3 regions of the Ensifer sp. ENS06 genome follow, and region 3 is predicted to be linked to each of the others. Evidence: riboswitches for the same ligand, from Rfam matches in the RefSeq annotation. Region 3 holds a riboswitch; each other region holds the start of a gene.
The links. Region 3 has a riboswitch for thiamine pyrophosphate ahead of thiB (thiamine ABC transporter substrate binding subunit). Riboswitches for the same ligand answer to the same signal wherever they lie in the genome.
Positions count from the first base shown of each region.

Region 1: it holds a riboswitch for thiamine pyrophosphate, as region 3 does, so the genes downstream of both, thiO (glycine oxidase ThiO) here and thiB (thiamine ABC transporter substrate binding subunit) in region 3, are expected to answer to the same signal.
Region 2: it holds a riboswitch for thiamine pyrophosphate, as region 3 does, so the genes downstream of both, thiC (phosphomethylpyrimidine synthase ThiC) here and thiB (thiamine ABC transporter substrate binding subunit) in region 3, are expected to answer to the same signal.

Region 1 covers NZ_JACVBC010000003.1:433,203-443,152, forward strand. The annotation lists gene IB279_RS15580 (AAA family ATPase) at 1-2,347, opposite strand, end outside; gene IB279_RS15585 (amidohydrolase family protein) at 2,474-4,204, shown strand; gene IB279_RS15590 (thiamine phosphate synthase) at 4,239-4,844, opposite strand; gene IB279_RS15595 (thiazole synthase) at 4,841-5,614, opposite strand; gene thiS (sulfur carrier protein ThiS) at 5,618-5,815, opposite strand; gene thiO (glycine oxidase ThiO) at 5,812-6,783, opposite strand; TPP riboswitch at 6,945-7,065, opposite strand; gene bioB (biotin synthase BioB) at 7,491-8,507, shown strand; gene IB279_RS15615 (8-amino-7-oxononanoate synthase) at 8,504-9,649, shown strand; gene bioD (dethiobiotin synthase) at 9,646-9,950, shown strand, end outside.
Region 2 covers NZ_JACVBC010000003.1:574,325-584,274, reverse strand. The annotation lists gene IB279_RS16225 (ATP-binding protein) at 1-1,656, shown strand, start outside; gene IB279_RS16220 (sigma-54 dependent transcriptional regulator) at 1,660-3,024, shown strand; TPP riboswitch at 3,122-3,250, shown strand; gene thiC (phosphomethylpyrimidine synthase ThiC) at 3,341-5,164, shown strand; gene IB279_RS37680 (hypothetical protein) at 5,620-6,153, shown strand; gene IB279_RS16205 (Zn-dependent hydrolase) at 6,326-7,564, opposite strand; gene IB279_RS16200 (M20 aminoacylase family protein) at 7,594-8,769, opposite strand; gene IB279_RS16195 (diaminopropionate ammonia-lyase) at 8,772-9,950, opposite strand, start outside.
Region 3 covers NZ_JACVBC010000008.1:195,125-205,074, forward strand. The annotation lists gene IB279_RS24990 (RNA polymerase factor sigma-32) at 1-591, shown strand, start outside; gene IB279_RS24995 (M48 family metalloprotease) at 809-2,320, opposite strand; gene thiQ (thiamine ABC transporter ATP-binding protein) at 2,622-3,341, opposite strand; gene thiP (thiamine/thiamine pyrophosphate ABC transporter permease ThiP) at 3,338-4,963, opposite strand; gene thiB (thiamine ABC transporter substrate binding subunit) at 4,971-5,999, opposite strand; TPP riboswitch at 6,051-6,169, opposite strand; gene IB279_RS25015 (GNAT family N-acetyltransferase) at 6,305-6,790, shown strand; gene IB279_RS25020 (thiamine diphosphokinase) at 6,875-7,525, shown strand; gene IB279_RS25025 (ABC-F family ATP-binding cassette domain-containing protein) at 7,529-9,355, shown strand; gene IB279_RS25030 (MarR family winged helix-turn-helix transcriptional regulator) at 9,515-9,950, shown strand, end outside.

The sequences.
Region 1 (9,950 bases), on a different contig from region 3:
GCTCGATGCTCGCCTCGATGTCCAGTGCCGTCTTCCTGATCGGCGGCAGCGCGCCAAGCTCGGCAAGCGAGAAGGTCGCGCCCATGGCGCTTGCGATCTTCAGGAGAACCTGCAGCTCCGCCGGAAGCTGGTCGGTCCGGGCAATCACGGTAACCTTGGCGGTATTGAGCAGGGTCGCATCGTTCGAGCGGGGCTCGGAGAGCAGCGAGACGGCTGCGGCAGGCTCGGCCGCCTTGGGCAGCCGGCGCTCGCCGATCATCCGGCAGATTTCGCAAATCAGCAGCGGGTTTCCGGCCGACTGCGCATAGACCGCCTCGCCGAAGCCGTCGGCGGGCGAGTTGCTGCCGATTGATGCGCGAACGAGCGCGATCGTACCCTCGAAGTCGAGCGGCAAAAGATCGAGCGTCTGGGCGCCGTTGTGGTGCAGGCCGGTCCACCGGGTCAGGTCTTCCTGCGTGCGGGTCGTCCGGGTCGATACGACCACCGGCACGGGTGCCGCCCCTGAAACCAGCCGCCCGAGCAGCTGGCCGGACGCCTCGTCGAGCCAGTGCACATCTTCGAGCACGACGAAGCCCTGTCCCCCGGCGAGACTGTCGGCCATGAGCTCGCTCAGCAGCTCGCGCAGCCGATGGGAGCGCCCGTCGCCGGACATGGCCCGGGTCTCCGGCGTGTCCGGCAAAGTGAGGTTGATGGCATCGTTGAGCAGCGGCGCGAGGGAAGCAAGCTCCGGTCTTTCCGCAAAGAAGAGCGCCACCTGGTCCGTGGCCTCGGCGCCGCGCAGATCGCCGATACCGAGCAGGTCGCGGATAACCCCACGCCAGGCGAAATAGGGGACGTCGCTTTCGATGTCGTCGGCATTGCCGACGAGCACGCGGTTGCCGCGGTCGCGACAGCGCTCGACGAAGGCGCGCAGAAGGGCCGACTTCCCGACGCCGGAATCGCCCTTGACGATCATGATGCCGGACTGCCCCCTGGGCGCGCTTTCGAGATAGGCGGAAAGGGCCGTCATTTCGGCCGCACGGTTGAGGAGTGCCGGTGACTTGGTGTCGATCGTTGCGACCGTCTCGGCAATCGGCGCGAAGGCAGACACGCCGCCGCGCACGCCCGGTATGGCCAGCGACCACGGTCCGGAGAAGGCGATCTGGCTGGCCGTCTCCTTTGCCGTCGCCTGGTCGACAAGGATGCGCCCGGCGGCAACGCTTGCCAGGCGCGCGGCCATGTTCACGGCGGCGCCGACCACCGTGTAGTCCGCGCGGTGGCTGGCGCCGAGCGCGCCACAGAAGCTTTCGCCGGTGGAGATGCCGGCCGAAAGGCCGATATCGGGATCGTCGAGCTCGCCTGAAAGACGCAGCGCCGCAACGATCGCGCGGCGCGCATTGTCGGCATGTTTGGGGCCGGGCAGACCGAAGACCGCGAAGATCTCGAGACTGTTTGCGTGAAGGGCCGTATGGAGGATTTCCCCGCCGGTGCGGCCGACAACGGCGATCGACCGTGCAACGAGCTGGTTCAGCCGATCGAGATCTTTCTCGAGGTCCGGGCCAACGATATGCACGAACAGGGCCGTAATGGTTCTCAGGTCCGCCAGCCACTCCGAAAGCGGCGATAGAAGCCGACCGCGCAGCGAAAGCGGCAGGTAGGCTTCAAGCCGCTTGCTGGCGAAGCCCGAAAGGGGGTGGGGCTGCCCGGTTGCGGTCGAATAGGGATCGATGCGTTCGAGGCGGGCGGTGCCCTCCCGGCCGGGCCGGCCGGTTGCCCGCTTGCCGATCAGCTGCCACACGGCGTCGGAGACGAGAATTTCGCCGGCATCGCTCAAAAGGCCGCAATGGTCCGCCTGCGCCAGGCAGTCGCCGCCGACGATCAGCCAGCGCTGGTCGATGCGGGGAACGAGGTGCAGCAGGGTGATGGTGCCGACGCCGACGGCGATGCGCAGCTGCAGCGCGTCCTCCGGCCCGCCCGGGCCGCCGATCTCTTCACGGATGCGGCCGGCACAATAGCAGCTGCGCCAGGCGGCCTGCTCCAGCTCGCTGTCGGAGGCAGCCTGCCAGCCGGCAAGCAGGCTGTCGCCGGCAAAGCTCAACACGGTGCCACCATGTTCCTCGATATGCCGGACGAGCGGCCCCATGTAGCCGTTGAGCAGCCGGCTCACCCGTTCGGCGCCGGCGGCGCGGTCGCTTTCGGACCATTTGGCGGTCAGGCGGGTAAAACCGGAGATGTCGGCGAACAGCAAGGCGCCGGGAAAGTCCTCGCGCGTCGGGCCAGCCGAATCCGTCGCCGCCGGGGCAGACCATCGAACCAGGGCTCCCGACAGGTAACGTTGGAATTCATTCTTGCCGGCGCCACCTACCACGCAAAATTCTCCCCAAGATTTTAGAGTAACATGCCTCCTTTCGCACTTAAAGGCCGCCCGTGTTGACCTATGGGTTTCCAGTAACGGCAAGTAAATATCTGTTCCACGCCGCTTGCGAACGGAGTAATGTTTGCCCGATTGTTCGAGGGGGTCTCGCAACAGGAGGGGATGATGGGGGTCGACTGGGCTGGTCCGGTCGCCGCCGTGACACGCCGCAATGTCTTGCGGCTGTTCTCGGCAGGCGTGATGGCGAATGTGCTTTCCGGGTGTCGACACGACTGGCCACCGGCCGCGGCCTGCGAGCTTCCTTACCCGATCGTCGACGTTCACTGCCATTTCTTCAACGCGGCCGATGTGCCCGTGGAAGGGCTGGTGCGCTATGTGGCGCTGCGGGAGAAACTGCCGGAAGCAAAACTCTCCGCCGATCCGCTGCAGTCGAAGCGTCTGGAAAACGCCCTGGTGGTTTTCCTCGTGACGGCCCTTGGCGACGTCGCGCCCAAGGCCAAGGCTGAGGACGCTATTCTCAAGAAGCGGGTGCCGCGCCCCTCCGACGCCGAGTTCGAGCGGCAGAAGGACGAGCAGTTGCGCATCGCCGTCAAGCAACTGGTCGCGCTAGCCGGCGAGCAGCGCGCATCGTTGACCGCACGAAGCGGCGCCGAAACGCCGGATTATCAAGGCCTGCTGGAACAGATCGGCGGCACCCCCGGCCTGCCGCAGGGCTTGCAGCGGCGCTCCGGCAGCGTGGAGGAGACGGATGTCGATGCCCTGGCGTCGGCCGCCAAGGCCCACGAACAGATCGGCAACTACCTTTCCTTCGTGCGCCTCATGCAGGACTACCGCGAAAACCTGGCGGAAACCTATGCCCGGATCTTCGCGTCGAAATGCCGGTTTTCCATGATCACGCCGAGCATCCTCGATTTCGAGAAGTCGATCGGCGGCAGGGCATCGCCGCAGCACGACCAGATCGACGTGATGGACGAGATCCAGCAGCTGGTGATCAAGCGGCACGGCATCCACATGCACAGCTTCGTCGGCTTCGATCCGCACCGGGAGGCGCAGAAGCGTGGCTCGTCGCTGGAAAACGTCCGCTACGCGATCATGGAAAAGGGCTTCATCGGCGTGAAGATCTACCCGCCGATGGGCTTCAAGGCATGGGGCAATGCGGATCCGGCGATCGATGCGGCGCTGAAGCGGCTCTACGACTGGTGCCGCGACAACAGCGTGCCGATCATGGCGCATGCGGAAAACAGCATCGGCGCCGGCTGCGGCTATGGCAATATGGCGAGCCCCGCCTACTGGAAGAAGCTGCTCGACACCAACCGTTACAATGACTTGCGGATCAATCTGGCGCATTTCGGCGCTTTCGATGAAGTCATTCGCCCAGGCGCACCGACGGGGGTCATGGTGTCCTGCGCCCAGGACAAATTCTCCGGTCCGCCGACCTGGGAGGACATCATTGGCAAGACGATCGGCCACGGGCGCCGGCCGAACCTGTTTGCCGACCTGAGCTACCTGAGCGAGCTCGTCACCGACAACACGCCCGGGCTGCACGAAAAAATCCGCGCGCTGCTCGACAAGTGGCTGCGGGACTACGATCCCGATGCGCGCCATCTGATGTTCGGCACCGACTGGTCGATGATGGCGCTGGAGAAGGACTACAACGCCTACGTCCCGCGGATTGCCCAGCAACTGAAGGAGGCCAATGTCAGCGAGGAGGACCAGCAGAACATCTTCTGGAAGAACGCCTCCCGTTACCTCGGCCTCGACCGGCCGGGGCCGACCCGCCAGCGGCTCGCCACCTATTGTCGCAAGCGTGGCCTGGACGCCTCCTGGCTCTCGCAGCTGGAGATCGCCTGACCGCGGAGACTGCTACCCGCGGCCCGGCACGTGCCTATCGCCACGGTGCGGTTCTGGCGATCCAGTCGCGCGTCCGGCCTTCCGGGTCGGCATTGCGGGTGATGTCGGTAACGACGGCGGCGATGTCGGCGCCGTGCTCGAAGACGCCGGCGATCCGCTCGACGTTGAGGCCGCCGATGGCGACCAGCGGCAGCAACCCGACACGGTTCCGCCAGGCGGCAAGGCGCGGCAGTCCCTGCGGCGCCCACTTCATAGCCTTGAGAATGGTCGGATAAACCGGTCCGAGCGCGACATAGTCGGGCTTGGCAGCAAGTGCTGTCTCCAGTTCCGTCTCGTCATGGGTGCTGAGTCCGAGCTTCAGGCCGGCGGCGCGGATTGCAGCAAGGTCGGCCTCCGCCAGGTCCTCCTGGCCGAGATGGACGAAGTCGCAGCCTTCCGCGATCGCCAGTTGCCAGTAGTCGTTGACGATGAGCTGGCAGCCCTGCTCGTCGCAAACGGCCTTGGCCGCGCGGATCTCGCGGCGGATCTCCGCTTCCGTACGATCCTTGACGCGTAGCTGCACCAGCTTGACGCCGAGCGGCACCAGCCGCTCGATCCAATCCGCGCTGTCGACGATGAGATAGAAGGGGTCAAGTTTCACGCAAACACCGCCTTTCCGATGACGGGGGTGGAAGGGACGGCAAAATCGCGCGGTTCGAGCATGCCCGCCTCGAAGGCCTGCCGGCCGGCATCGATCGCGCCCGCGAAGGCAGCGGCCATCAGTGCGGGCTTGGCGGCGCCGGCGACGGCGGTGTTGAGCAGGACGGCGTCGTAGCCGAACTCCATCACCGTCGTTGCGTGCGAGGGCCGGCCGATGCCGGCATCGACGATCAGCGGCACATCGGGAAAGTTGGCCCGCACTGCCCTGAGCGCCTGGATGTTCTGCGGCCCCATGGCGCTGCCGATCGGCGCGCACCAGGGCATCAGCACCTTGCAGCCGGCTTCCACGAGCCGTTCGGCAACCACGAGATCATCCGTGGTGTAGGGAAAGACTTCGAACCCTTCGGCCGAGAGGATGCGCGCCGCCTCGACCAGGCCGAAGACATCGGGCTGCAGCGTATCGTGGTGGCCGATCACTTCGAGTTTCAGCCAGTTGGTGCCGAAGACCTCGCGCGCCATCTTGGCCGTCAGCACCGCCTCTGACACCGAGTGGCAGCCGGCGGTGTTCGGCAGCACGTGCACGCCGAGCGCCCGGATCAGTTCGAAGAAGGCGCCGCCCTGGCGGCCTCCGGCGGTTTCGCGCCGGAGCGAGACCGTGACGATCTCAGTGCCTGACGATCGCACCGCATCTTCCAGAACGGCGGGGGAGGGGTAGCGGGCGGTGCCGAGCAGCAACCGTGAGCGCAGGTCCTGTCCATAAAGCGTCAGCATGTCTCAGCCTCCTTTCATCGGCGAGAGAATTTCGATCCGGTCCCGGTCGCTGAGCGCATGACCCGAACGGTCGGCCCGGTGCACCAGTTCGCCGTTGACGGCGGTGGCGAGCCAGTCGCCTTCGAAATCAAGGGCGGCCAGAAGCTCGGTGAGGGTGGTGACGGCGAGGTCGTGATCCTCGCCATTGACGGTCAGTCTCATGCGGCATCTCCCTTCAGGTCCTGCGCAAGCGCGAGGTCGGCTGCTTCCGCCGCCAGGGCCGGCGAAAGCAGGAAGCCATGGCGGTAAAGTCCGTTGATCGTGATGGTCTGCCCGGTGCGCAGGGCGCGCGGCAGGTTGTTGGCGAAGGCGGGGCGGACGCCGGCGCCGGTTTCGACGAGGCGCGCTTCGCCGAAGGCCGGATGCAGCGCATAGGCGGCGTTCAGCAGTTCCATGAGGGAGCGGGCGGTGATCGGTCCGCCGTCATCCGTCTCGATCATCGTAGCCCCGCACATGAAGAGGCCGCCGCCGCGCGGCACGATGTAGAGCGGGATGCGGGGATGAATGAGCCTGACCGGCCGCGACAGTTCCACGTCGCTTGTCTGCAGGTAGAGCATTTCACCGCGCACGCCCCGCAGGCCCCGCGTTTCGCCGATGCGTGCCGCGCCGGCGCAGTCGGCGACGAGATCGTGGTGGCCATCGTCGCTCGTCTCATCGAGGAAGGTGACGCCGTGATCGACAAGCTTCTGCCGCAACCGGCTCAGCGCCCGGCGCGGGTCGAGATGCGCCTCACCGGGAAAAAACAGCGCCTCGCGGAAACGTCCGGCAAGCGCCGGTTCCAGCCGTTCGATCGCGGCGGCGTCGAGCCATTCGAAGCCGGAGGTGCGTGAGGCAAAGCGCTTGAGTTCGCCCGCATCCCGTGGCGGGGCGACGACAAGCGTGCCGTTTCGGGAAACCTCGCCCGGCAGGGCGTCGTCCCACCAGTCGATGGCGCCGATGCCCTTCGTCAGCACCACCTCTTCGGCGCTCTCGCGTTCGCACCAGGGTGCCAGCATGCCGCCGGCAAACCAGGAGGCCGCGCCGGCAAAGCCTGGTTTTTGCTCGACAACCGTCACCGCGACACCGCGGGCGCTAAGTTCATGCGCCAGACAGAGCCCTGCGACGCCGGCACCTTTGACGAGGATCCGCATGGCTCAGTGTTCCCGAGAGGCGTGGGCGGGCCGTCGTGAGGGAAGCGGGATGGTGTTGGCGGTGTGCATGCCGAGGCTCCGATTGTGGAGACCCAGTTCGCGAGCGAAGGAAGGGGAAGGACGCCTTGCCGTTGAATGGTCGCGTGAACGCGACGTTTGCGGCAGCGATGTCTGCACCGTCCCTACGCCAGTATGAACTGGATCAGGTTCAACGGGTCACTGCGCCGCGCAAACCGCATAGCAGAATCTCAGCCCCTTGGCGGGACACCCCTGGTGAATGCTCCAAGCTGACCGTTCGGGGCGGTTTTTGTCAAGAGCCAGCATTCGTGTGCGATGTGATCTCATCTGCCGAGAAAATTATCTATAATTTTGCGACGAGAAAGCGGAAGCGTTGGCGGCGTGCTGAGGGGAGGAGTGTCAGGCGGGCAGAGCGGGTCGAAAAATACCGGAGAAGCCCGGGCTCGTCCTTGTTTCTCGGGTGCGGTACGCCCGATTTCGGAAATGGGAGATGCGACCGATTGATTGGTGATTGTTGTCCCGTGTCGGCGGTTTCCAGATTCGTTCACGGTCAAAAATACAACCATAAGGGTATGTACGAACAGAAACTCTCCATCTGGGTGCTTGCGAACTTTGTTGGTCGATAAAATTATAGATAATATTAGATTCTATCTATTTCGCGTTTGCGATGACCTGGAGGACGAGCCGAAATGCTGGACGGAACCCTATCAACTGGCGCTAATTTTACCCCGGGCGACGCGGGCGAATCCCGCTGGACCCAAGCGGAAGCTGAAAAAATCTATAATTTGCCGTTCAACGATTTGCTCTACCGCGCACACACGGTCCATCGTGCGCAGTTCGATCCCAACGCCATCCAGATGAGCCGGCTGCTCTCGATCAAGACCGGAGGCTGCGCCGAGGATTGCGGCTATTGCAGCCAGTCCGCCCACTATCCGACCGGGCTCAAGGCATCGAAGCTGATGGAGGTCGAGCGTGTGCTTGCCGAGGCGCGACAGGCGCGCGACGGCGGTGCGACGCGCTATTGCATGGGGGCCGCCTGGCGCAGCCCGAAGGACCGCGACATGGACGCGATCGTCGCCATGATCGGCGGTGTGCGGGCGCTTGGCATGGAAACCTGCATGACGCTCGGGATGCTGACGCCGGCCCAGTCCGTGCGGCTCGCCGAGGCCGGGCTCGACTACTACAACCACAATGTCGATACCTCCGAACGCTTCTACGGCGAGATCATCACCACCCGCAGCTTTGCCGACCGGCTGGAGACGCTCGCGAATGTCCGCGACGCCGGCATCAAGGTCTGCGCCGGTGGCATTCTCGGCATGGGCGAAACCGCCGACGACCGGATCTCCATGCTGGTGACGCTCGCCAATCTGCCGGTGCCGCCCGAAAGCGTGCCGATCAACATGCTGATCCCGATCCCGGGCTCGAAGCTGGCCGATGCAGTGCCCGTCGATCCGATCGATTTCGTCCGCACCATCGCGCTTGCCCGCATCCTGATGCCGCTATCGCATGTCCGGCTCTCGGCCGGCCGGACCGACATGAGCGACGAGACGCAGGCGCTCTGTTTCTTCGCCGGCGCCAATTCGATCTTTGTCGGCGGAACCCTGCTGACCGCCGACAATCCCGGCGAGGACCATGATGCGGCGCTCTTCCGACGCCTGGGGTTGAAGCCGATGGCTCCGGTGGCAAGGCAGGATGCGGCCGAATGACCCTGGGTCTGTTTGCGCGCTATGAGAAGACGCTGGAGGGCCTTGATCGCAAGGGCCGCCGGCGCGCACTTGCCACCGCTGGCGGCCTGGATTTTACCTCGAACGACTACCTGGCGCTCGCCGCTTCGACGCGGCTGAAGGCGGCGATAACGAGTGCCATCGCGCGCGGCGTGCCGGTCGGTTCCGGCGGCTCACGGCTGTTGCGCGGCAATCACGAAGAACACGAGGCGCTTGAGGCGGAAGCGGCCACCTTCTTCGGCGCGGAACGAATGCTCTTCTTCGGCAGCGGCTATGCCGCCAATGCTGCCCTGTTTTCGACGCTGCCGCAGCGCGACGACCTCATCGTCCACGATGCCCTGATCCATGCGAGCGCCCATGAAGGCATCGCTGCGAGCAAGGCCGATTCGGTTGCGGCAGCGCACAACGATATCGACGCCTTTGCCGATGCGATCGGCCAATGGCGCTGCGCCGGCGGCACAGGGCGCCCGTGGATTGCCGTCGAAAGCCTCTATTCGATGGATGGCGATCGGGCGCCGCTCGCTGACCTCTTAGCGCTTGCCGCGCAGCATGACGGCTTTCTCGTCATCGACGAGGCGCACGCGACCGGCGTCTTCGGGCCGGAAGGTCGCGGTCTCGCCGCTGAGCTGGAGGACCGGGAGAACGTCGTCATGCTGCATACTTGCGGCAAGGCGCTCGGTGTTTCCGGCGCACTGGTCGGAGCAAGCGCCGTGCTTTGCGATTATATCGTCAACCGCGCCCGCAATTTCATCTATTCGACTGCGCCCTCGCCACTCATCGCGGCCGCGGTGCGTGAAGCACTCGCCGCCCTCGTCGACGAGCCGGAACGCCGCGCCGCATTCGACGGCCTCAGGTCTTTCGCCAACCGGGCGCTCGCCGAGGTGCTCGGCATCGAAGGCAGCGGCTCGCAGATCCTGCCCATCCCGATCGGTGATAACGGCCGAGCGGTCCGCATCGCCGCCCGTATGCGCGCCGAGGGTTACGATGTCAGGGCAATCCGCCCGCCGACGGTGCCGGAAGGCACCGCGCGTCTTCGGATCGCCATCACCCTCAACGTCGACCGGGCCGCAATCGTGCAGATGCTGCAGCAGTTGAAGATCGCGATCGCGAAGGAGCGGCCATGAAAACCCGTATTGTGGTCACCGGTACCGATACCGGCATCGGCAAGACCATCTTTTCCGCAGCCCTCACCGATGCGCTCGACGGTTGCTACTGGAAGCCTGTGCAGTCAGGGCTCGACGAAGAAACCGACAGCGAAACCGTCGCCCGGCTTGGCTGGTTGTCGTCTGACCGCGTCCTGCCCGAAGCCTACAGGCTCGCAACACCGGCATCGCCGCACCTGTCAGCACGGATCGACGGCGTCACCATCGACCCGGAGCATCTTTCCCCGCAGGCGGTGGAACGACCGCTGGTGATCGAAGGCGC
Region 2 (9,950 bases), on a different contig from region 3:
CTGCGCGCCGTACTCGAACGCCAACGCTCGACGCCGCTGGTGCTGGCCGACGATGTCGAGGTGATGGCAGCCCTTTCGACCCGCGGCACAGAGGCGCTGCAACGGCTGAACGAGAAGCTGCAGGCGCTGGCGACCAACACGGACGCCGCTGTCATCTACGTGATCGGCCCCGATGGCGTCGCCGTCGCTGCCAGCAACTGGCGCGAGCCGACGAGTTTCGTTGGCAACGACTATGCCTTCCGCGAATATTTCCGCATGGCGATGCGCGACGGCAAGGCCGAGCATTTCGCCATGGGCAACGTCAGCAAGCGGCCGGGCCTCTACATTTCGCGTCGGGTCCAGGGTCCTGACGGCCCGATCGGCGTCGTCGTCGCCAAGCTCGAATTCGACGATGTGGAAGCCGAATGGCTCGCCTCCGGCAAGCCGGTCTACGTCACCGACCGGCGCGGCATCGTGCTGATCACCAGCTTCCCCTCCTGGCGCTTCATGACGACCAGAACAATTCCACGCGACCGCGTCGCCGCCATCCGCGACAGCCTGCAATTTGGCGATGCCTCGCTGCTGCCGCTGCCCTTCCGCGACATCGAGCCGACCAGCGATGGCTCCAGCGAGTTGCGCGCACTGTTGCCGGGCGACAGCGAACGTCGGTTCCTCCGGGTCGAAACCATGGTTCCGACCACCAGCTGGCGGCTGGAGCAGCTAGCACCGCTCGATGGCGCGATCTCGGCGGCAACCCGCGAGGCCCGGCTGATTGCCCTGGCCCTCCTCGCACCGCTGCTCGCTTTTACCGCGGTCCTCCTGCGCCGCCGCCAGACGCTGGCGCTGGTGTCTGCGCGCGATCGCGCCGCGCGCGACGAGCTGGAGACCCGCGTGGCGGAGCGCACACATGACCTCAGCCTTGCCCGCGATCATCTCGAAACGGAGATCGCCGACCACCGGCGTACTGGCGAGAAGCTGCAGGCGGTGCAGCAGGAACTGGTTCAGGCGAACCGGCTGGCGATCCTTGGCCAGGTGGCGGCCGGCGTCGCCCACGAGATCAACCAGCCGGTCGCGACCATCCGCGCCTATGCCGACAACGCCCGCACCTTCCTCGAACGCGGCCAGCAGCAGACCGCGGTCGAGAACCTTGTCAGCATCGCCGAACTGACCGATCGGGTCGGCACCATCACCGACGAACTCAGAAGCTTCGCTCGCAAGGGCCGCTTCGTCGCCGAGCCGACGCCCATGCGCGACGTGATCGAGGGGGCGATGATGTTGCTGCGCAGCCGCTTTGCCGGCCGCATGGATGCGATCGTCATCGACCTGCCGGAAAATGGCCTCAGCGTCCTCGGCAGCCGCATCCGGCTCGAGCAGGTGCTGATCAACCTTTTGCAAAATGCCCTGGAAGCGCTCGGCACGCGCAGCGGCGCCGAGATCCGCGTGCGCTGCGAGGACGGTCCCTCGGGTACGGTTTTGCTCGTCGTTGCCGATAACGGCCCAGGCATTCCCCTGCACATCCACGAGGATCTGTTCACGCCGTTCAACACCTCGAAGGATGAAGGGCTCGGCCTCGGCCTTGCCATCTCCAAGGAGATCGTCGCCGACTATGGCGGCGATATCACCGTCGAAACCAGCGACAGGGGCACCGTCTTCACGGTTCGCCTGAAGAGGGCCTGAGCGATGCAGCCGACCGTCTATCTCGTCGACGACGACAACCACCTGCGCAAGGCGATGACGCAGACGCTGGAACTCGCCAGCCTCGCCGTTACCCCTTTTGCCAGCGCTGCCGAAGCGTTGAAGACGCTGGATGCGAATTTCGACGGAGTCGTCGTCAGCGATATCCGCATGCCGGGCATCGACGGCCTCGCCTTCTTCCGCCGCATCGAAGCTTTCGACGCGGATCTGCCGGTGATCCTGGTGACCGGCCATGGCGACATCCCGATGGCAGTGCAGGCGCTGCAGGATGGCGTCTACGACTTCATCCCCAAACCCTTTGCCGCCGACCGGCTGGTGCAGAGCGTGCATCGCGCGCTGGAAAAACGCCGGCTCGTGATGGAAAACCGCGCGCTGAAACGGGCCGCCGAGACGGCCGGCGACAGCCTGCCGCTGATCGGCCAGACGCCGGTCATGGAACGTTTGCGCCAGACGATCCGGCACATTGCCGATACCGATGTCGACGTGCTCGTCGCCGGCGAGACGGGCAGCGGCAAGGAGGTGGTGGCGACGCTGCTCCACAATTGGAGCCGACGCCGCAACGGCAACTTCGTGGCGCTGAATTGCGGGGCGCTGCCCGAAACGGTGATCGAAAGCGAACTCTTCGGCCACGAACAGGGCGCCTTCACCGGCGCCTTGAAGAAGCGCATCGGCCGGATCGAGCATGCGAGCGGCGGCACGCTGTTCCTCGACGAGATCGAGGCGATGCCACCGGCGACTCAAGTGAAGATGCTGCGCGTTCTGGAAGCGCGCGAAATCACGCCGCTTGGCACCAACCAGGTTCGTCCGGTCGATATCCGCGTCATCGCGGCTGCCAAAATCGATCTTGGCGACCCGGCGCAGCGCGGCGATTTCCGGGAAGACCTCTACTTTAGATTGAATGTCGTAACGCTGTCGATCCCACCGCTGCGCGAACGCCGAGACGATATCCCGCTGCTCTTCTCGCACTTCCTGACCCGGGCGGCCGAGCGCTTCAAGCGCGACGCGCCTGTGGTCACATCGGCCGTGCAGAGACATCTGATGACGCATGCCTGGCCGGGCAATGTGCGCGAGCTCTCGCACTTTGCAGAACGCGTGGCGCTTGGTGTCGAAGGTCCGCTGGGACAGCCGATTGCGCCCGCCGAACAGCCTGGATTTGCGCTCCCGGAACGGCTCGAACGCTACGAGGCGGAGATCCTGAAAGAGGTGTTGCGGGCTCAGCGCGGCGACGTCAAGGCGACGATCGAGGCGCTCGGCATTCCGCGCAAGACATTCTACGACAAGCTCCAGCGCCACGGCATCAACCGTGCCGATTACGCCGAGCGGGCCGCACCGGAAAAGGCCGGCCGCTAGCGTCAAACCCGAATCCGTCACCACACGCAATAGGTGCATCTTTGTCGGCAGGCGAATTCACGCTTGACGACCCGGGCCGATCGATGGCTATGATCTAGGCATTCACCAGGGGGGTCCCGCAAGGGGCTGAGATTCTGCTGGATGGCCGGCTTGCCGGCTGTGGCGCAGTGACCCGTTGAACCTGATCCAGTTCATACTGGCGTAGGGACGGTGCAGATATCGAAGCCAGGATTCCGTGCGTCCAGCATCTGGCGGAGCGTCTTTCATCTTTCCGGCATCAGAACTGGGTCTCCAATTGCAAACTTGGAGCCTCGTCATGAATATTGCCACCAAACCCGCAGCCCTCACGGTCACGCAAGGACCGCTTCCCGCCTCCCGCAAGATCCACAAGCCGGGCGTGCTTCATCCGGATATCCGCGTGCCGATGCGCGAGATTGCGCTCCACCCGACGTCGGGCGAGCAACCGGTTACGGTCTATGATTCCTCCGGCGCCTACACCGCCGACGACGCCGAGATCCGCATCGAGGACGGCCTGCCGCGGCTGCGCCGCAACTGGATCGTCGACCGCGGCGATGTGGAAACCTATGAGGGACGCGTGGTCCGCCCCGAGGACAACGGCTTTGTGAGCGGCGACAGGCTGACACCGACCTTCCCGTTCCAGCATGCGCCGCTGAAGGCCACGGGCGGCCGCGCAGTGACCCAGCTTGCCTATGCCCGCGCCGGCATCATCACGCCGGAAATGGAGTTCGTGGCGATCCGCGAAAATCTCGGCCGCGACGCGGCGCGTGCGAAAGTCCGCGACGGCGAGAGCTTCGGCGCCCACATCCCCGATCACGTGACACCCGAATTCGTGCGCCAGGAAATTGCCAGCGGCCGCGCGATCCTGCCTGCCAACATCAACCATCCGGAATCCGAGCCGATGATCATCGGCCGTAATTTTCTGGTGAAGATCAATGCCAATATCGGCAACTCCGCCGTCACCTCGTCGATGGCGGAAGAGGTCGAAAAGATGGTCTGGGCGACGCGCTGGGGCGCCGACACCGTCATGGACCTTTCGACCGGCCGCAACATCCACAACATCCGCGAATGGATCATCCGCAACTCACCGGTTCCGATCGGCACCGTGCCGCTTTACCAGGCGCTGGAAAAGGTCAACGGCATTGCCGAGGACCTCACCTGGGAAGTCTATCGCGACACGCTGATCGAGCAGGCTGAACAGGGCGTCGACTATTTCACCATCCATGCCGGCGTCCGGCTGCACTACATCCCGCTCACCGTCGATCGCGTCACCGGCATCGTTTCGCGCGGCGGCTCGATCATGGCCAAGTGGTGTCTGCATCACCATCGCGAGAGCTTCCTTTACGAGCATTTCGAGGAAATCTGCGACATCTGCCGCGCCTATGACGTCTCCTTCTCGCTCGGCGACGGCCTGCGCCCCGGCTCGATCGCCGATGCCAACGACGCGGCACAATTCGCCGAACTCGAAACGCTCGGCGAGCTCACCAAGATCGCCTGGGCCAAGGATTGTCAGGTGATGATCGAAGGCCCCGGCCACGTGCCGATGCACAAGATCAAGGAGAACATGGACAAGCAACTCGCCGTCTGCGGCGAGGCGCCGTTCTACACACTCGGACCGCTGACGACGGACATTGCGCCCGGCTACGACCACATCACGTCGGGCATCGGCGCGGCGATGATCGGCTGGTTCGGCACCGCCATGCTCTGCTACGTCACGCCGAAGGAGCATCTGGGTCTTCCCGATCGCAACGACGTCAAGGTCGGCGTCATCACCTACAAGATCGCCGCCCATGCCGCCGATCTCGCCAAGGGCCATCCGGCCGCCCAGGTGCGCGACGACGCGCTGTCGCGCGCGCGCTTCGAATTCCGCTGGGAGGACCAGTTCAACCTCTCGCTCGACCCGGAGACGGCCCGTAACTTCCACGACGAGACACTGCCGAAGGAAGCGCACAAGGTCGCGCATTTCTGCTCCATGTGCGGCCCGAAATTCTGCTCGATGCGGATCTCGCACGACATCCGCGCAGAAGCGCAGAAGGAAGGCCTGGAGGCAATGGCCGCGAAATACCGCGAGGGCGGCGACCTCTATATGCCGGTGGAAGGGGCGGCTGGCGCGGCCGAGTAGACGACAGAGACTCGTTGAAGGGGCCAGTCACGGCCCCTTCAGTTCACTCAGGGCTGCGCCTCCCGCCTCGGAAGCGGAAGCGGCGATCGCCAAGGCTCTCCTCCTCCGTCATGCTTGGGCTTGAGCCGAGCATGACGGAGGGTGGGAGGCGCGCCAACGACACCGTTCAATCAACAAACATGCAACGTCCTCTGTCCCTCTCGCGACGCCTCAGCGATGAGGGCGATCATCTGTATGTCGTGGCCGCCGCCAGAGGCCCGCACCTTGCGCTCCGTGTCGCCCGTCCCCCCAATAGCTTGTCCCCACATCGATTGAACGATATGCAAGGCGCACGCAAAAGTCGCTGTCGGCGAAATTCATTCGCTGCGGGCAGCCGAACTGTACCCGCGCAAAAGTCCTGCAGGACGACGCAAGAACGCCGTTTGCACAAGGAGAATGACTTGAGGACATGCCTGTTGAGACTGACGGCCTTGTCCATAGGAGCCCTTGCAGCATTCGGCGGAGATCTGCCGCGCCTCAACGGTGACCGGGGCTTTGCCGCGGGCCTTTCCTGGATTTCCGCTGCCCATGCGGACGACGCCGATGCCGGCGGCACGAATGGTGAAGGTGCCGCGGGCGGCAGCGACCAAGGTAGCGAAAACGTCGGGAGCGGCGGAAGCAACGGCACAGAGGGTGGCGGCGATTGGGGCTCCGGCGATGGTAGCGGCGTGGGCGGCGAGCCCGGCGGGACCGGGGCTGGCGGCGGAGGCGGCGCCATCGACGGAAGCGGCCTGAGCGGCGGAGACAGCGAGCGCCACTCATCCTCCTCGCGCGACGGGCGGGATTACGGACCAACCGGCAGCGTATGGCACGGCGGCAGCAGTTTCCTCAATCTTTTCCGCCGGACACCGGAAGAGCCTCCCGAGGGAAGCGGGCCAGAGTCTTCCACCCGGCAGAAGAGCGATGCGGGATCCCGCAAAAGCGCGGGTCACACCAGAACAGAGCCCTGAAGAGATGTCTGCTTCGTCGCGCCGAAGGATGCCGTGTGCTGTTTATCGCGGACATAGAAGCGTCTGCGCCTGGATGCTTGGGCCAAGCCCTGGCGTGACGGAGCAGCGGGAGGCGCGCTATCGATCCCGTTCGATCAACGAACGCGCAACGTCCCTATAGCCCTATAGCCCTCTAGCGACCACTCACCATCCGCTCGACCACATCGAGCAGCACGTTGGCGCCGGCGACCAGATCATCCGGCTCCGTGTGTTCGCGCGGATTATGGCTGATGCCGTCGCGGCTCGGAACGAAGATCATCGCCGTCGGCGCGATGCGGGCGATCATCTGGGCATCATGACCGGCGCCCGAGGTCATGCGCCGGCTCTTGAGGCCTCGCGCCTTCGCCGAAGCCTCGACCGCTGCGACGATGCCCTGATCGAAGGCGACCGGCTGGAAGCGTGCCAGCCGCTCGACCGAGATCGTTACCCCCTCTTCCGCGCCGATGCGCACCAGAAAGTCCGCAAGCGCCGCTTCGAGCGCCTGCAGCCGATCCTCGTCCGGATCGCGCAGATCGACGGTGAAGGCGGCACGCGATGGGATGACGTTGATCGCGTCGGGCTCGAAACGCATGGTACCAATGGTCGCGACACTCGGCGCGTTCGACCGGGCAATATGCTCGCGCAGGAAGAGGCCGACACGCGCGGCCGCGAGACCGGCGTCGGAACGCATTGCCATCGGCGTGGTGCCGGCATGGTTGGCGATGCCATCGATCGTCACGCGCTGCCAGGAAATGCCCTGCAGGTTCTCGACGGCACCGATCGCAAAGCCCTCGCGCTGCAGCACCGGCCCCTGCTCGATATGGAGCTCGACATAGGCTTGGGGCTTGAGGAACCCCGGCTCGATGTTGCCGGCATAGCCAATCCGCTCGAGTTCCGCGCCCAGCGACGAGCCATCCGTGCCGATGGTCGCGAACGCTGCGTCCAGCGGCAGGCCGCCGGCATAGACGAGCGAGCCGAGCATGTCGGGCGCAAAACGCACGCCCTCCTCATTGGTAAAGGCGGCAACGACGATCGGTCGGGCCGGCGTCACGCCACGGTCCTTCAGCGTCTCGATCACTTCGAGCGCGGCGAGTACGCCGTAACATCCGTCATAGATGCCGGCATTGATGACCGTATCGATGTGCGAGCCGAGCATGATCGGCGCTTCGCCGCTGTTCTCCTCGCTGCGCCAGATGCCGAAGATGTTACCAATCTGGTCCACGGCCACATCGAGGCCCGCCGCCTCGATCCAGGCGACGAGGCGGTTGCGGCCGGCCTTGTCGTTGTCGGAGCCGGCCAGCCGGGTCAGTCGCCCTTCTGCATCGCGACCGATTTCGCCAAGCTCGCGGATGCGCCCGATGAGGCGCGCGGCGTCGATGGAAGGAAATGACATGTTAGTCCTGCTTTCATGCGGATTTTGGTTCATGGCCGGCTATCAGCCAACGCCAGTCTCTGCCGGATAATCTCGGCGTGATAACGCGCGCCGAAGATCAGGGCGTCGTCGTTGAAGTCGTAACGCGGATTGTGCAGCGGCGCCGATGTCTCGCCATTGCCGATGAAGACGAAGCAGCCCGGAACGTGCTCAAGGAAGCGTGCGAAATCCTCCGAGCCGGTCATCGGCTCGGCGGCCGTTGCGACATTCCCGGTCCCGAACACCGTTTCTGCTGCGGCAAAGGCGTGGCCGGTCAGGGCCGGGTCATTGATCAGTGGCACGAACTCGCGCGTGTAGTTGACCTCGACCTCGCAGCCATAGGCATCCGCCGTACCCTTGGCGATCACCCGCATCTCCGCTTCGATCTTGGCGCTGACCTCCGGGCGGAAGCTGCGGGCATCGCCGAGGATGCGGGCGAGACCGGGCAGCGCGTTGCGCGTGCCGTCGGTCAAAAGCTCGGTGACCGAAACGACACCGATATCCGTCGGCGAGAGGCGGCGCGACACGATCGTCTGCAGATTGACGACGGTGGCGCAGGCGGCGACCAGCGTCTCGTTACCCCAGTGCGGCCGCGCCGCGTGCCCGCCGACGCCTTTGAGCACGATCTCGAAATTGTCCTCCGCCGACATGATGGCGCCGACGCGGGTTTCGAAACGGCCGACCGGCAGCCCCGGCATGTTGTGCAGGCCGTAGATTTCGTCGAAGGGAAAACGTTCCATCAGTCCGTGGTCGAGCATCGCCAGCGCGCCCTTGCCCCACTCCTCGGCCGGCTGGAAGATAAAGCATGCGGTACCATCGAAGCCGCCGTCTTCGGCGAGCATCTTGGCGGCGCCAAGCAGCATGGCCGTGTGACCGTCATGGCCGCAGGCATGCATGGTGCCGGGCTTCGTCGAGCGATAGGGAAGCTCTCCCTGTTCCGGTATCCGCAGCGCATCCATGTCGGCCCGAAGCGCTATGGCGCGGTTGCCGCTGCCGCGTTTCAGCCGACCGACGACGCCGGTACCACCGACACCTTCCACCACCTCGTCGAGCCCGAATTCCCTGAGCTTTGCCGCAACGAAGGATGAGGTGCGTTGTTCCTCGAAACCGAATTCCGGGTGCGCGTGCAGGTCGCGGCGCCAGGAGGTCATGTCCTTCACAAGCCGGTCAAAATCCATTCCCGCCATGGTCATCCTCTTTCGTTCGATGTGTTGGCGACGGTCTCGGGCGACAGGCCGACCAGGGCAGCATAACGCTCTGGGTCCGTCGCACCCTCGGTATTGATGACGAAGACGCGCGACTGCGCGGTCAGTCCGAGCGTTTCCCGCAGCGCTGGATCGCGGGCAACCGAAAGCAGCCCGGCCAGGCCGACGCCGCCGCTTTCGCCGGACACGATCGCCGGGTCAGAGCCTGTCGGCCGCGCAAGCCGGTTCATCACCGAAACGGCATCCTGCTCGTCGACGGTCATGAAGGCATCGGCGACGCGCGACAGGATACGCCAGGCGACAAGCGACGGCTCGTAGCATTCGAGCATCGCCATGATCGTCGGCTCGCCATGCGCCACCTTGACCGGATGTCCGGCTCTGGCGCTTTCGTAGAGGCAGGCGGCGCGCGCCGGATCGACGACGACGAAACGTGGACGCTCCGCGCCATAACGTAGCGCCAGATGCCCCGCGGTCGCCGCCGCAATGCCGCCAACGCCCGCCTGCACGAACACATGCGTCGGAGGCTCTTCCATCTGCCGCAGCGCCTCGCTCAGCAGCGCCGTGTAGCCCTGCATCACCAGGCCGGGAATGTATTCGTAGCCCGGCCAGGTGGTGTCCGAGACGACGGTCCAGCCATTTTCGTCACAGACCCGCGCGGCCTCCCGGACGGAATCGTCGTAGGTCCCGGCAACGCGGACGATCTCCGCGCCATAGGCCGCGATCGCCTCGATGCGCGTTTCGCTGACGCCTCCGTGCACGAAGATCACCGCTTTCGCGCCGACAAGCCGGGCGCCCATGGCAACCGAGCGGCCGTGATTGCCATCGGTGGCGCAGCCGAAGGTCTGGGCGGCGGCAATTGCCCGAACCTCTGGCCGGTCGAGATCGTCGAGATCGATGCTGCGACCGAGACGCCGTTCCGCCTCCTCGACCACCAGCCGGATCACCGCATAGGAACCGCCAAGCGCCTTGAAACTGCCGAGACCCAGGCGATGGCCTTCGTCCTTGACGAAGACGCCCGCAATACCGAGTTCGTCCGCCAATGCGGGCAAGGCATGAAGCGGCGTCGGCCGATGGTCGGGGCGGCGCGCAAGCTGCTGCTCGACACGGGCGGCGGCGGCAAGCGACAGCATGTCGGCATCCGCGGGCAGTAGCGAGTGGCCGAA
Region 3 (9,950 bases):
TCCACCTATGCCACCTGGTGGATCCGGGCGTCGATGCAGGACTATGTCCTGCGCAACTGGTCGATCGTCCGCGGTGGCACCAGTTCGGCGCAGAAGGCCCTGTTCTTCAACCTTCGGCGTCTTCGCGCCCGGCTTGCCCAGGGCGACAGGCAGCTTACATCGCAGGCTATGCATGAGGAGATTGCGGCTGCCCTCGGCGTCAGCATCGCCGACGTGCAGACGATGGATGCACGTCTCTCCGGCAGCGACACCTCGCTGCAGGCGCCGGTCGGCGGCAGTGATTCCGATGGCGGTGAACGGCTGGATTTCCTCGCCAGCGACGCGCCGCTGCCGGACGAGCAGGTGAGCGAGATGATCGACGGCGAACGGGCTCGTGTGTGGCTGCGCGACGCGCTGTGCGCGCTGACGGAGCGCGAAATGCGCATCATCCGCGCCCGGCGGCTGACGGAAGAAGGAGCGACGCTCGAAGAGCTCGGCATCGATCTCGGCATATCCAAGGAACGTGTGCGGCAGATCGAAACTCGGGCGCTGGAGAAGCTCCGGGCGGCCTTGGCGACGCGAGCGCCGGCGCTGACCGCAGGCATTCATTGACCGCCTGACGTCGACCGTCTGCCGCCATGCCCGTACTATTCGCCGGAACCCCGCATTGCGCCGGGAAGCGGTACTGTCCGCTGTCAATTTGGCGATGACGATTGGCGCAGCGTGCTTTCGTTCGTGACCGTTCAGGCGCCTCGCGACGTGCTTGCCTAGCAGATGGCAGGCATTCACGCTCGCAACCGAACGTGCTTCAGCTACGCCTGTCTCAATCCTATTCGGAAACGATCTTCACCCTGTCGCCCGGCTTCACCGTCGAGCTGACCTGCATCGCATTGATCACCCGGAAGAGGTCGAGCTTACGATCGGTTCCCATCATGCGGGCCGACAACGTGGTGATCGTGTCGCCGGGCCGGACCGTCACCACCCGGATCCGCAGCGGCTTCAGCGACTGCGTCTCAGCGGCCGTCATGCGGCGGAACGTGCTGCGCAACTGGTTTGCGGTCGGCTCGAGTGCGCTCGACCCCTTGGGCACGGCGGTCAGGAAGCGGTAGATCCGCGTGTCGATGCGGATGACCGTCACGTCGAAATCCCAGCGGTCGGCGGAGGCGCGCGCGGTTGCGGCTTCCAGGCCGTTGACGCTGATCTGCCGGATCGTGTCGGGCTTCAGGCCGGTGACCCAGCCGCTGGTGATATAGTCCGTCAGGCTTCGGCCGCCCGTGTCGGCGACGCCATCGAAGCGCACGGCGATGTCGCCGGCGCCGGTCGCCAGAACCGCTTCGGCCTTGTTGTCGATCTGGAACCCGGCGGGCACGTCGAAGCGGATGCCGAGCTGGCCGTGCAGGAAGGTCTGGCCGCGCACGTAGCCCTCCTGCGGGCTGTCGCCATAGAGCAGGCCGTCGATGCCGGCGAGATAATAGTCGCGACCGCGGTCGCCGCTGGTGCCTTCCGGACCGAAGGCGCGGGCGTGCCGACGCGCGAGATCGACACGCTGCGGCGCGTTCGGGTGGCTCGACAGGAAGTCGAGGCTCTGGTCGGATTCCGGATCGACCGCCGTGAAGCGGCTATAGGCGGCCATCGAATCGAGGAAGCGCGCCGCTGCATAGGGGTCGTAGCCGGCTTCGCCGAGCATGCGCACGCCGATCACGTCGGCCTGAAGTTCCTGGTTGCGCGAGAAGGCCGCGAGCCTAAGCTTGCCGCGCGCGAGCGCCTGCTTGCCGGCGATGTCGGAGGAGAGGACCTCGGAGACCACGCGGCTGGCGATCACTTCGGCTTCCTCGCGCTGCTGACGCTCGATGCCGTGGTTGGCGGTGACGTGCGCCATCTCGTGCGACAGCACGGCTGCGACCTCGGAGGCATCGTTGGCAAGCGCCAGCAGGCCGCGGGTGACATAGAGATAACCACCGGGCAGCGCGAAGGCGTTGATCGCCGGCGAGTTCAGGATGGTGATGCGATAGGACTGCTGCGGATTCTCGGAGACCGCCGTCAGCGCGCCGGTGATGCGCGCGACCAGGCGCTCGGTCTTGGCGTCCTTGTACTCGCCGCCGTAGCTTGCGACGATGCGCGGATGTTCGCGCGCGCCCAGCTGCGCCCGCGGATCGTTCTTCTGGACTTCCTCGACGATCTGCGGATTGGAGGAGGGCGAAACGGTCGGCTGGTAGGTCTGCTCGATCACGGATTGGCATGCGGAAAGGAGGGTGGTCGCAAGCAATGCAACCACGGCGCGTCCACGCAGCCGTCCGCCCTTCGGCGGGAACCGGTCGTGTGTGACTGTATGCCTCTCCATGCCTCAGCCCGTTCCCATCCATCGCTCCGCCCGCATCCTGCGGGCAAGTGGTACGACAGCGTTGAAAGTCCTACTTTTTCAGCCCGGCAGCGTTGCTCTGCCGCGACCTCTCAGTCCTGGTCTTGCTGTATCTGATTTCAGCGCCACCTGCCTAGTTTGTCTCGGTAGAAATAGTTGCCCCGTGGTATCACGGCAACGGATGCGGGAATATTCGCGCCCTTGCCGGATATTTCGCGCGTCGCATGGCGCCGCGGTCAAATTGTGGCAATCGGCCAAGGGCGTGGAGAATCCGATCCGTCCTTCAAGTATTGCCGAGAAAGCGGTCGATCGCCGCATTGTCCCGCCGCGCCAGGAAGCGGTCGAGGGTGTCGTTTGCGATGATACGCCCCTGGTCGAGAAAAAGCACGCCGTCGGCCAGGGCCTTCACGTCTTCGGGATGGTGTGTGATCACTAGGATCGTGTTGCCTTCCTCCGCGTGCAGTTCCCGCAGGAGCGTGCGCATGCCGGCGCGCATGCCGGGATCAAGCGCTGCGAAGGGCTCGTCGAGCAGCAGCAGGGGGCGCTTTCGCACAAGCGCGCGGGCGAGGGCGACGCGCTGGCGCTCGCCGCCTGAAAGCGTCGGCGGCAGCCTTTTCCCGAAGCCTTCGAGCCCGACGCGGCGGAGCGCGTCTTCAATCTTCTCACGGTCGGTTGCGCTCAGCCGAAGCGCCGGGTCGATGCCGAGGCCGATGTTGGTCGCGACGTCGAGATGGGCGAAGAGGTTGTTGTCCTGGAAGATCATCGAGACCGGTCGTTCCGCCGGCGCCCGATTGGCAACGTTCTCGCCGAGAATGCGCACCTCGCCGCGATCGGGATCCTCGAACCCGGCAATGAGGTGGAGCAGCGTCGATTTGCCGGAACCCGAGGCACCGGCGACGGCGACGATGCCACCGTTGGCGATGGTGCAATCGAAGGTGAGCTTGGCCGTTTCGAAACGGACCTCGACATCGCGCAACTCTATTGCGGGAACGGGATCGATCATGCTTTGCGTCCTTCCGGTCGGCTGTCATTGGCCGTGCCGAGGATGGTGAAGATCAGGCAGAGAAGCCCGAGGAAAAGGGCGAGACCGGCGGCGTCGGCGGTGCGGTAGCTGCCCATACGGCTATAGAGCAGCCACGGCAGCGTCACCATGTCTTGGCTGCCGAAGAGGGCGACGGCGCCGAGGTCGCCGAGCGACAGCGCCATGGCGAAGGAAAGGGCCATCGATAGCGGCTTGCGCAGCGCCGGAAAGTCGATCCATCGCAGACGATCAAAACCACGGATGCCAAGGCTTGCCGTCAGCCGTTCGGACCGTGCCGCATGGGTCGCCATTGCCGGCGCGAGGATGCGGTGGACGAAGGGCAGCGCCATCAGCGCGTTGATCGCAACGACGATGGCAGGTGCAAAGCGCGCGACGTCACCGAAGGGACGCAAAAGCAGGAACCATCCGGCGCCGAGCACCACCGGCGGTACCAAGAGGATCAGCGAGGTGCTGGCACCGATGGCACCGGCAAAGCCGTGGGAGAGCGACGTCGCGTGACGCGGCGCGGTGGCGGTTGCCGCCGCCCGGATCATCACGGCTGCGATGGTGACGGAGGCGAGTGCCGAGGCGAGCGCGATTGCCGCACTCGTCAGCAGCGCCCGGTGCACCGCCGGATCGCGGGCGAGCTTCAGCACATCGGCTTCGAGTCCGGAGATGAGAACCGCGACCAGCGGCGCGCCGAGAAACAGAAAGGCAAGCGTGATCCAGGTGCCATCACTCAGGCGCGCGATCCTTGACGCGCCATCGAAACGGCGCACAGTGCGGCCACCGGTCATGCCCTCTTCCGGCTCGGTCGCCAGATGACGAAGCAGGAGCAGCAGCAGGCCGGTCATGGCGATCTGCAGGGCTGACAGCGCGATCGCGCGCGGCGGATCGAAATCGAAACGCAGCGCCTGGTAGATCGCCACTTCGATTGTGCTGGCCGCAGGCCCGCCGCCGAGCGTCAGCACGAGGGTGAAGCTGGTGGCGCAGAGCATGAAGACGAGGCCGGCGGCACCCGGCAGGAGGCCGCGCAGGACGGGCCATTCGATGAAGCGAAAGAGTGCGCGTGACGGCATGCCGAGATTGGCGGCGCTGCGCCAGTATTCGGCGGGGATGCGCTCGAGCCCGGCCAGGAACAGGCGCGCTGCAAGCGGCATGTTGAAGAAGACGTGGGCAAGCAGGATACCGAAGAGGCCGTAAATGCTGACGGGCTGCGCGAGGCCGAGCCAGCGCAGGCCGGAATTGAGGAAACCCTGCCGCCCCCAGATCTCGATCAACCCGAGTGCGCCAACCAGAACCGGCAGTCCGAGTGGCAGCGCCATCAAGCGCAGCAGCCAGATGCGGCCGGGGAACTGCGGCCGTCGCGCCAGCGCCCGCGCGACGGGGATGGCAAAGAGCACCGACAGCAACGTCGAGAGGGTCGCCTGCAGCAGCGTGAAGCGGGTGACGCGCCAGATGTAGGCGTCGAACAGCGCATCGTCGCTCGCGCCGCCCGTCTGGCTCAGCAAGGCGACGATCGCAAGACCGACGAAAAGTACGAAGACGCCGAGGCAGGCTGCCCCGGCGACCACTGTCATGCGATTTTCGCGCAGTGCGAACAATCCGGCCTCAGTTCTTGCTCATGGCGGCAAGCCATTCGTCGATCCAGGCCTTGCGGTTCTTGGCGACGTCCTCCGAGGGCAGGAGGAAGGTGTTTTCCGGCTTGACCAGCTTGTCGAAGGCGTCCGGCAGCGGCTCCTTGGTCGCTGCGACCGGCATCATCCAGTTCGTCGTCGGGATGATCGACTGGAAGTCCGGACCGGTCATGAAGGCGAGGAACTGCTTTGCCAGTTCCGGCTCCTTGGCGTTCTTGGTCATGCCGGCGACTTCGATCTGGATGTAGTGCCCTTCGGAGAAGGCAGCGGCCTGGTAGCGCTCGGTGTTTTCTGCGACCATGTGGTAGGCCGGCGACGTGGTGTAGGACAGCACCATCGGCGCCTCGCCCTTGGTGAAGAGGCCATAGGCTTCCGACCAGCCGGGGGTGACGGTCAGAACGCGGTCCTTCAGCTTCGTCCAGGCGGCACCCGCCTCATCGCCATAGACGGCCTTGACCCAGAGCAGGAGGCCGAGGCCCGGCGTCGACGTACGCGGATCCTCGATGACGATCTTCTGCGACGGGTCGCCTTCTACCAGCTCCTTCAGGCTCTTCGGCGGCGTCTTCAGCGTCTCGGTGTCGTAGACGACGGCGAAGTGGCCGTAGTCATAGGGCAGGAACGTGTCGTCGGAGAAGTTGCCGGGAACGGTGACGCCGGTTGCCTCGACGCCGTGCGGCGCGAAGAAGCCCGTTGCCTTGGCTTCCGCAACGAGGTTGGTGTCGAGGCCAAGCACGATGTCGGCCTTGGAAGCCTCGCCTTCGAGCTTCAGGCGGGTGAGCAACTCGACGCCGTCGGCCACGCCGACATAGTTGACCTTGCATTCGCAGGTCTTCTCGAAGGCTTCTGCGACCTTGGCGCCCGGGCCCCATTCGGTGATGAAGCTCTCATAGGTGTACACCGTCAGCGTCTTGTCGGCGGCGGTCGCGGCGCCGGAGAAAACAAGGCTCGCGGCCGTCGCAAGGGCTAGCCGGCTAAAGAATTTAAGTTGCGATGAATTGCACATGGCGAGGACCTCTCTCCCAAAGTTCGTTGTTGCATGGGAAAAGGGCGTATCGATCCGATCGCGTCTAATCCCTCCGCCGGTATGAGCCGGATCAGGTTCCGCGGGTTGGCGTTTTGACGCCTCTCAGCCTCCGGCCGCAATGCGGTCGGGAGGCACCCCGTTAGAGCGGCAAGAGATTTACCGCTGCCTCGGTCCCATGGCAAGCGATGTTTACGGCGAAGCTAGGGGACGCCTGGCCAGCACAATGGCGCGTGTTTGCGTATGCCGCCAACTGCGCTACACAACGGCAGCGAGGAGGAAATGTCATGCCCGATATGCTTGTTCGACTTTATGCCCTGCCGGCTGAACCTCAGTCGAAGCTTGGCCTTGGCGTCAGCATTCGCCGCGCCATGGCGCCGGAGCGCCGCCTGGTTGTTTCCTGGATCGAAAGGACTTTCGGTGCCGGATGGGCGGGCGAGGCGGAAGCCGCCTTTTCCTCCACCCCGACGCGCATGCACGTCGCTGTCCATGACGAAAAGATCGTCGGCTTTTCCTGCCACGACGTAACGGCACTCGGCTTCTTCGGTCCGACCGGCGTCGACGAAAGCATGCGCGGGCAGGGGATCGGTGAGGCACTGTTGCTTGCAAGCCTCACGGCGATGCGCGAGGCCGGCTATGGCTACGCGATTATCGGCGGCGTCGGGCCGGCGAAGTTCTACGAGCGGGTGGCCGGCGCCGTCGAAATTCCGGATTCGACCCCCGGCATTTATGCCGGCATGCTTTTCCCCGATCCGGTGCCCGAGGGGCATTGATGGTCTGACCAAAATATCGAGAACCGCTCGTTCGACGGTTTTCTTCGTTTTCCTTCGGCGGTCCTTTGCGCTATGGGCTTTGCCATGTCTCGATCGACCTTCACCATTCTGCTTGGCGGCGCCCTTTCGCTGACCGACCGGCTGGCTCACCAGCTGGCCGCAAGTCGCTTCATTGCGGCTGACGGCGGCATGCGCCATGCCCGATTGCTCGGCATCGTGCCGGATGTCTGGGTCGGTGATTTCGACTCGACCGAGGAAGCCCTTCTTGCGGACTACGCCTCCGTCCCGCGCGAGCCCTATCCGGCGGCGAAGGCCGCGACGGACGGGGAGATCGCGGTCGAGGCGGCGCTGTCGCGTGGAGCCGATCGCCTGATTTTCGCCGGCGCCCTCGGCGGTACCCGCAGCGATCACGCCTTCATGCACCTGCTGCATGCCGTCGCCCTTGCCGAGCGTGGCCTTTCCGTGTTGATGACCTCGGGCGAGGAAGAGGCCTATCCGCTGCTGGCCGGCTCGCTCGACCTCGACCTACCCAAGGGCTGCCTCTTCTCGGTGCTCGGGTTGACCGAGCTTACCGGTCTTTCGATCGTCAATGCGCGCTATCCGCTCGACGATTTCACCTTGCCGTTCGGCTCGTCCCGAACCGTTTCCAACGTTGCGGAGGGTCCCCTTCGCTTCACTCTCCAGAGCGGTCGCGCCATTGTGCTCGCCCGCCCCTATGATCTTTCCGGAGCCTGAGCCTTGGCGCCTCCCATTCTGAAACTCGACGACATCTTCCTCACTTTCGGCGGCGCGCCGCTGCTAGCCGGCGCCAATTTTCAAGTCGAACCGGGCGACCGCATCTGTCTGGTCGGCCGCAACGGCTCGGGCAAGTCGACGCTGATGAAGATTGCCGCGGGCCTGGCCGAGGCGCAGTCGGGCGAAATCTTCCGCCATCCCTCCGCGACCATCCGCTATCTGCACCAGGCGCCGGATTTCGACGGCTACGACACGGTGCAGACCTATGCCGAGGCAGGACTCGGCCCGAGTGACGATCCCTATCGCGTCGCCTATCTGCTGCAGCACCTGGGGTTGACCGGCGAGGAAGACCCGAAGCGCCTTTCGGGCGGTGAGGCGCGTCGCGCGGCGCTTGCCCGTGTCATGGCGCCGGAGCCGGATATCCTGCTGCTCGACGAGCCGACCAACCATCTCGATCTGCCGACGATCGAATGGCTGGAAGACGAACTGATCCGCAGCCGTTCGGCGCTCGTTCTGATCTCGCACGACCGGCGCTTCCTGGAGAAGGTCTCGACCGCGACCGTCTGGCTCGACCGTGGCCAGTCGCGGCGGCTCGACCGCGGCTTTGCCCATTTCGAGGCTTGGCGTGACGAGGTGCTGGAGGCCGAGGAGCTGGAACAGCACAAGCTCGGCAAGGCGATCGAGCGCGAGGAACATTGGCTGCGCTACGGCGTGACCGCTCGACGCAAGCGCAACATGCGCCGCCTCGGTGAGCTGCAGACCATGCGGGCGACCTATCGCGGCCACAAGGGGCCGCAGGGAACGGTACAGGCGACGGCCGCCGACGCCAAGGAATCGGGCAAGCTGGTGATCGAGGCGGAGAAGGTCACCAAGGCCTATGGCGAGCGCACCATCGTCGCGCCGTTCTCGATCCGCGTGCACCGCGGCGACCGCATCGGTCTGGTCGGCCCGAACGGCGCCGGCAAGACGACGCTCCTGAAGATCCTGACCGGACAGATCGAGCCGGATACGGGCACGGTCAAGCTCGGCACCAATCTCGAAATCGCGACGCTTGACCAGAAGCGCGAAGACCTCAATCTCGACGACACGCTGGCGCACTACCTGACGGACGGGCGCGGCGACAACCTGCTGGTCAATGGCGAGCAGCGCCACGTCACCGGCTACATGAAGGACTTCCTGTTCCAGCCGGAGCAGGCGCGCACCCCGATCCGCGAGCTTTCGGGCGGCGAGCGCGCAAGGCTGATGCTGGCGCGCATCCTCGCGCGAGCAACCAACCTTCTGATCCTCGACGAGCCGACCAACGATCTCGACATCGAGACGCTCGACCTTTTGCAGGAGATCGTCGCCGGTTTTGCCGGAACTGTCATCCTCGTCAGCCACGACCGCGACTTCCTCGACCGCACCGTCACCTCGACGATTGCGCCGGCCAATCCGGAGGCGCCGGATGGACGCTGGATCGAGTATGCCGGCGGCTATTCCGACATGATGGCGCAGCGCAAGGGCGCGATCGAGGAGAAGCGCAAGGCCGAGAAGGCGGAAAAGGCCAAGGCCGATGCAGCCGCACCGGCCGCCGAAGCGCCGAAGGCTGCCAAGGGTAAGCTTTCCTACAAGCAGAAATTCGCGCTCGAAAACCTGCCGAAAGAGATTGCCAAGGCGGAAGCCGAGGCTGCCAAGCGCGAAGAAAAGATGGCGGACCCCAATCTTTTCACAAAAGATCCAAATGCTTTTGCGAAGCTGGCGCAGGAGCTGGAAAAGCTGCGTGCCGACCTCGCTCGCATGGAAGAGGAATGGCTGGAACTCGAAATGCTGCGCGAGGAGCTTGAGGGCTGAGACACAACAAAGACGGTCCCGCGCGGGATTGCGAAGGTAATACGTTGAATCCTTGCGAGTTTTACCGTTAAACTGGCAAGGGAAAGATGGCCTTCCGCGTTGAACGTTTTCACAGGGTATGATAAGTAAAACTTATTATATCACCTGTGAACGATCATGATGCCCTTCAAGCTAGAATCCGAAACCATTGGAATGCTTCTGACCGATGTCTCGCGCCTCTTGCGCGGGGCCTTCGACCGCAAGGTCAATGCCATGGATCTGGGCATCACGCCTGGCGAGGCGCGCACGCTGATCCAGGTGGCGCTCACCGAGGGCATCAAACAGGCCGAAATCGCCACACGCATGGGCATTGAGCCTATGACGCTGTCGGCCTATCTCGACAGGCTGGAGGCGAACGGGCTCGTCGCCCGCGTTCCCGATCCGGCGGATCGCCGCGCCAAGAATGTCGTCATCACCGAAAAGGCCGGTCCGTTGTTCAACGAGCTGATGACCGGTCTTCGCGAAATGATGGATGCCTATACGGAAGGGCTGGACTCGGAAGCGCGCGCGCTTCTCTGTTCCAACCTGCGCATCCTGCGTGACAATTTGCGTCAGC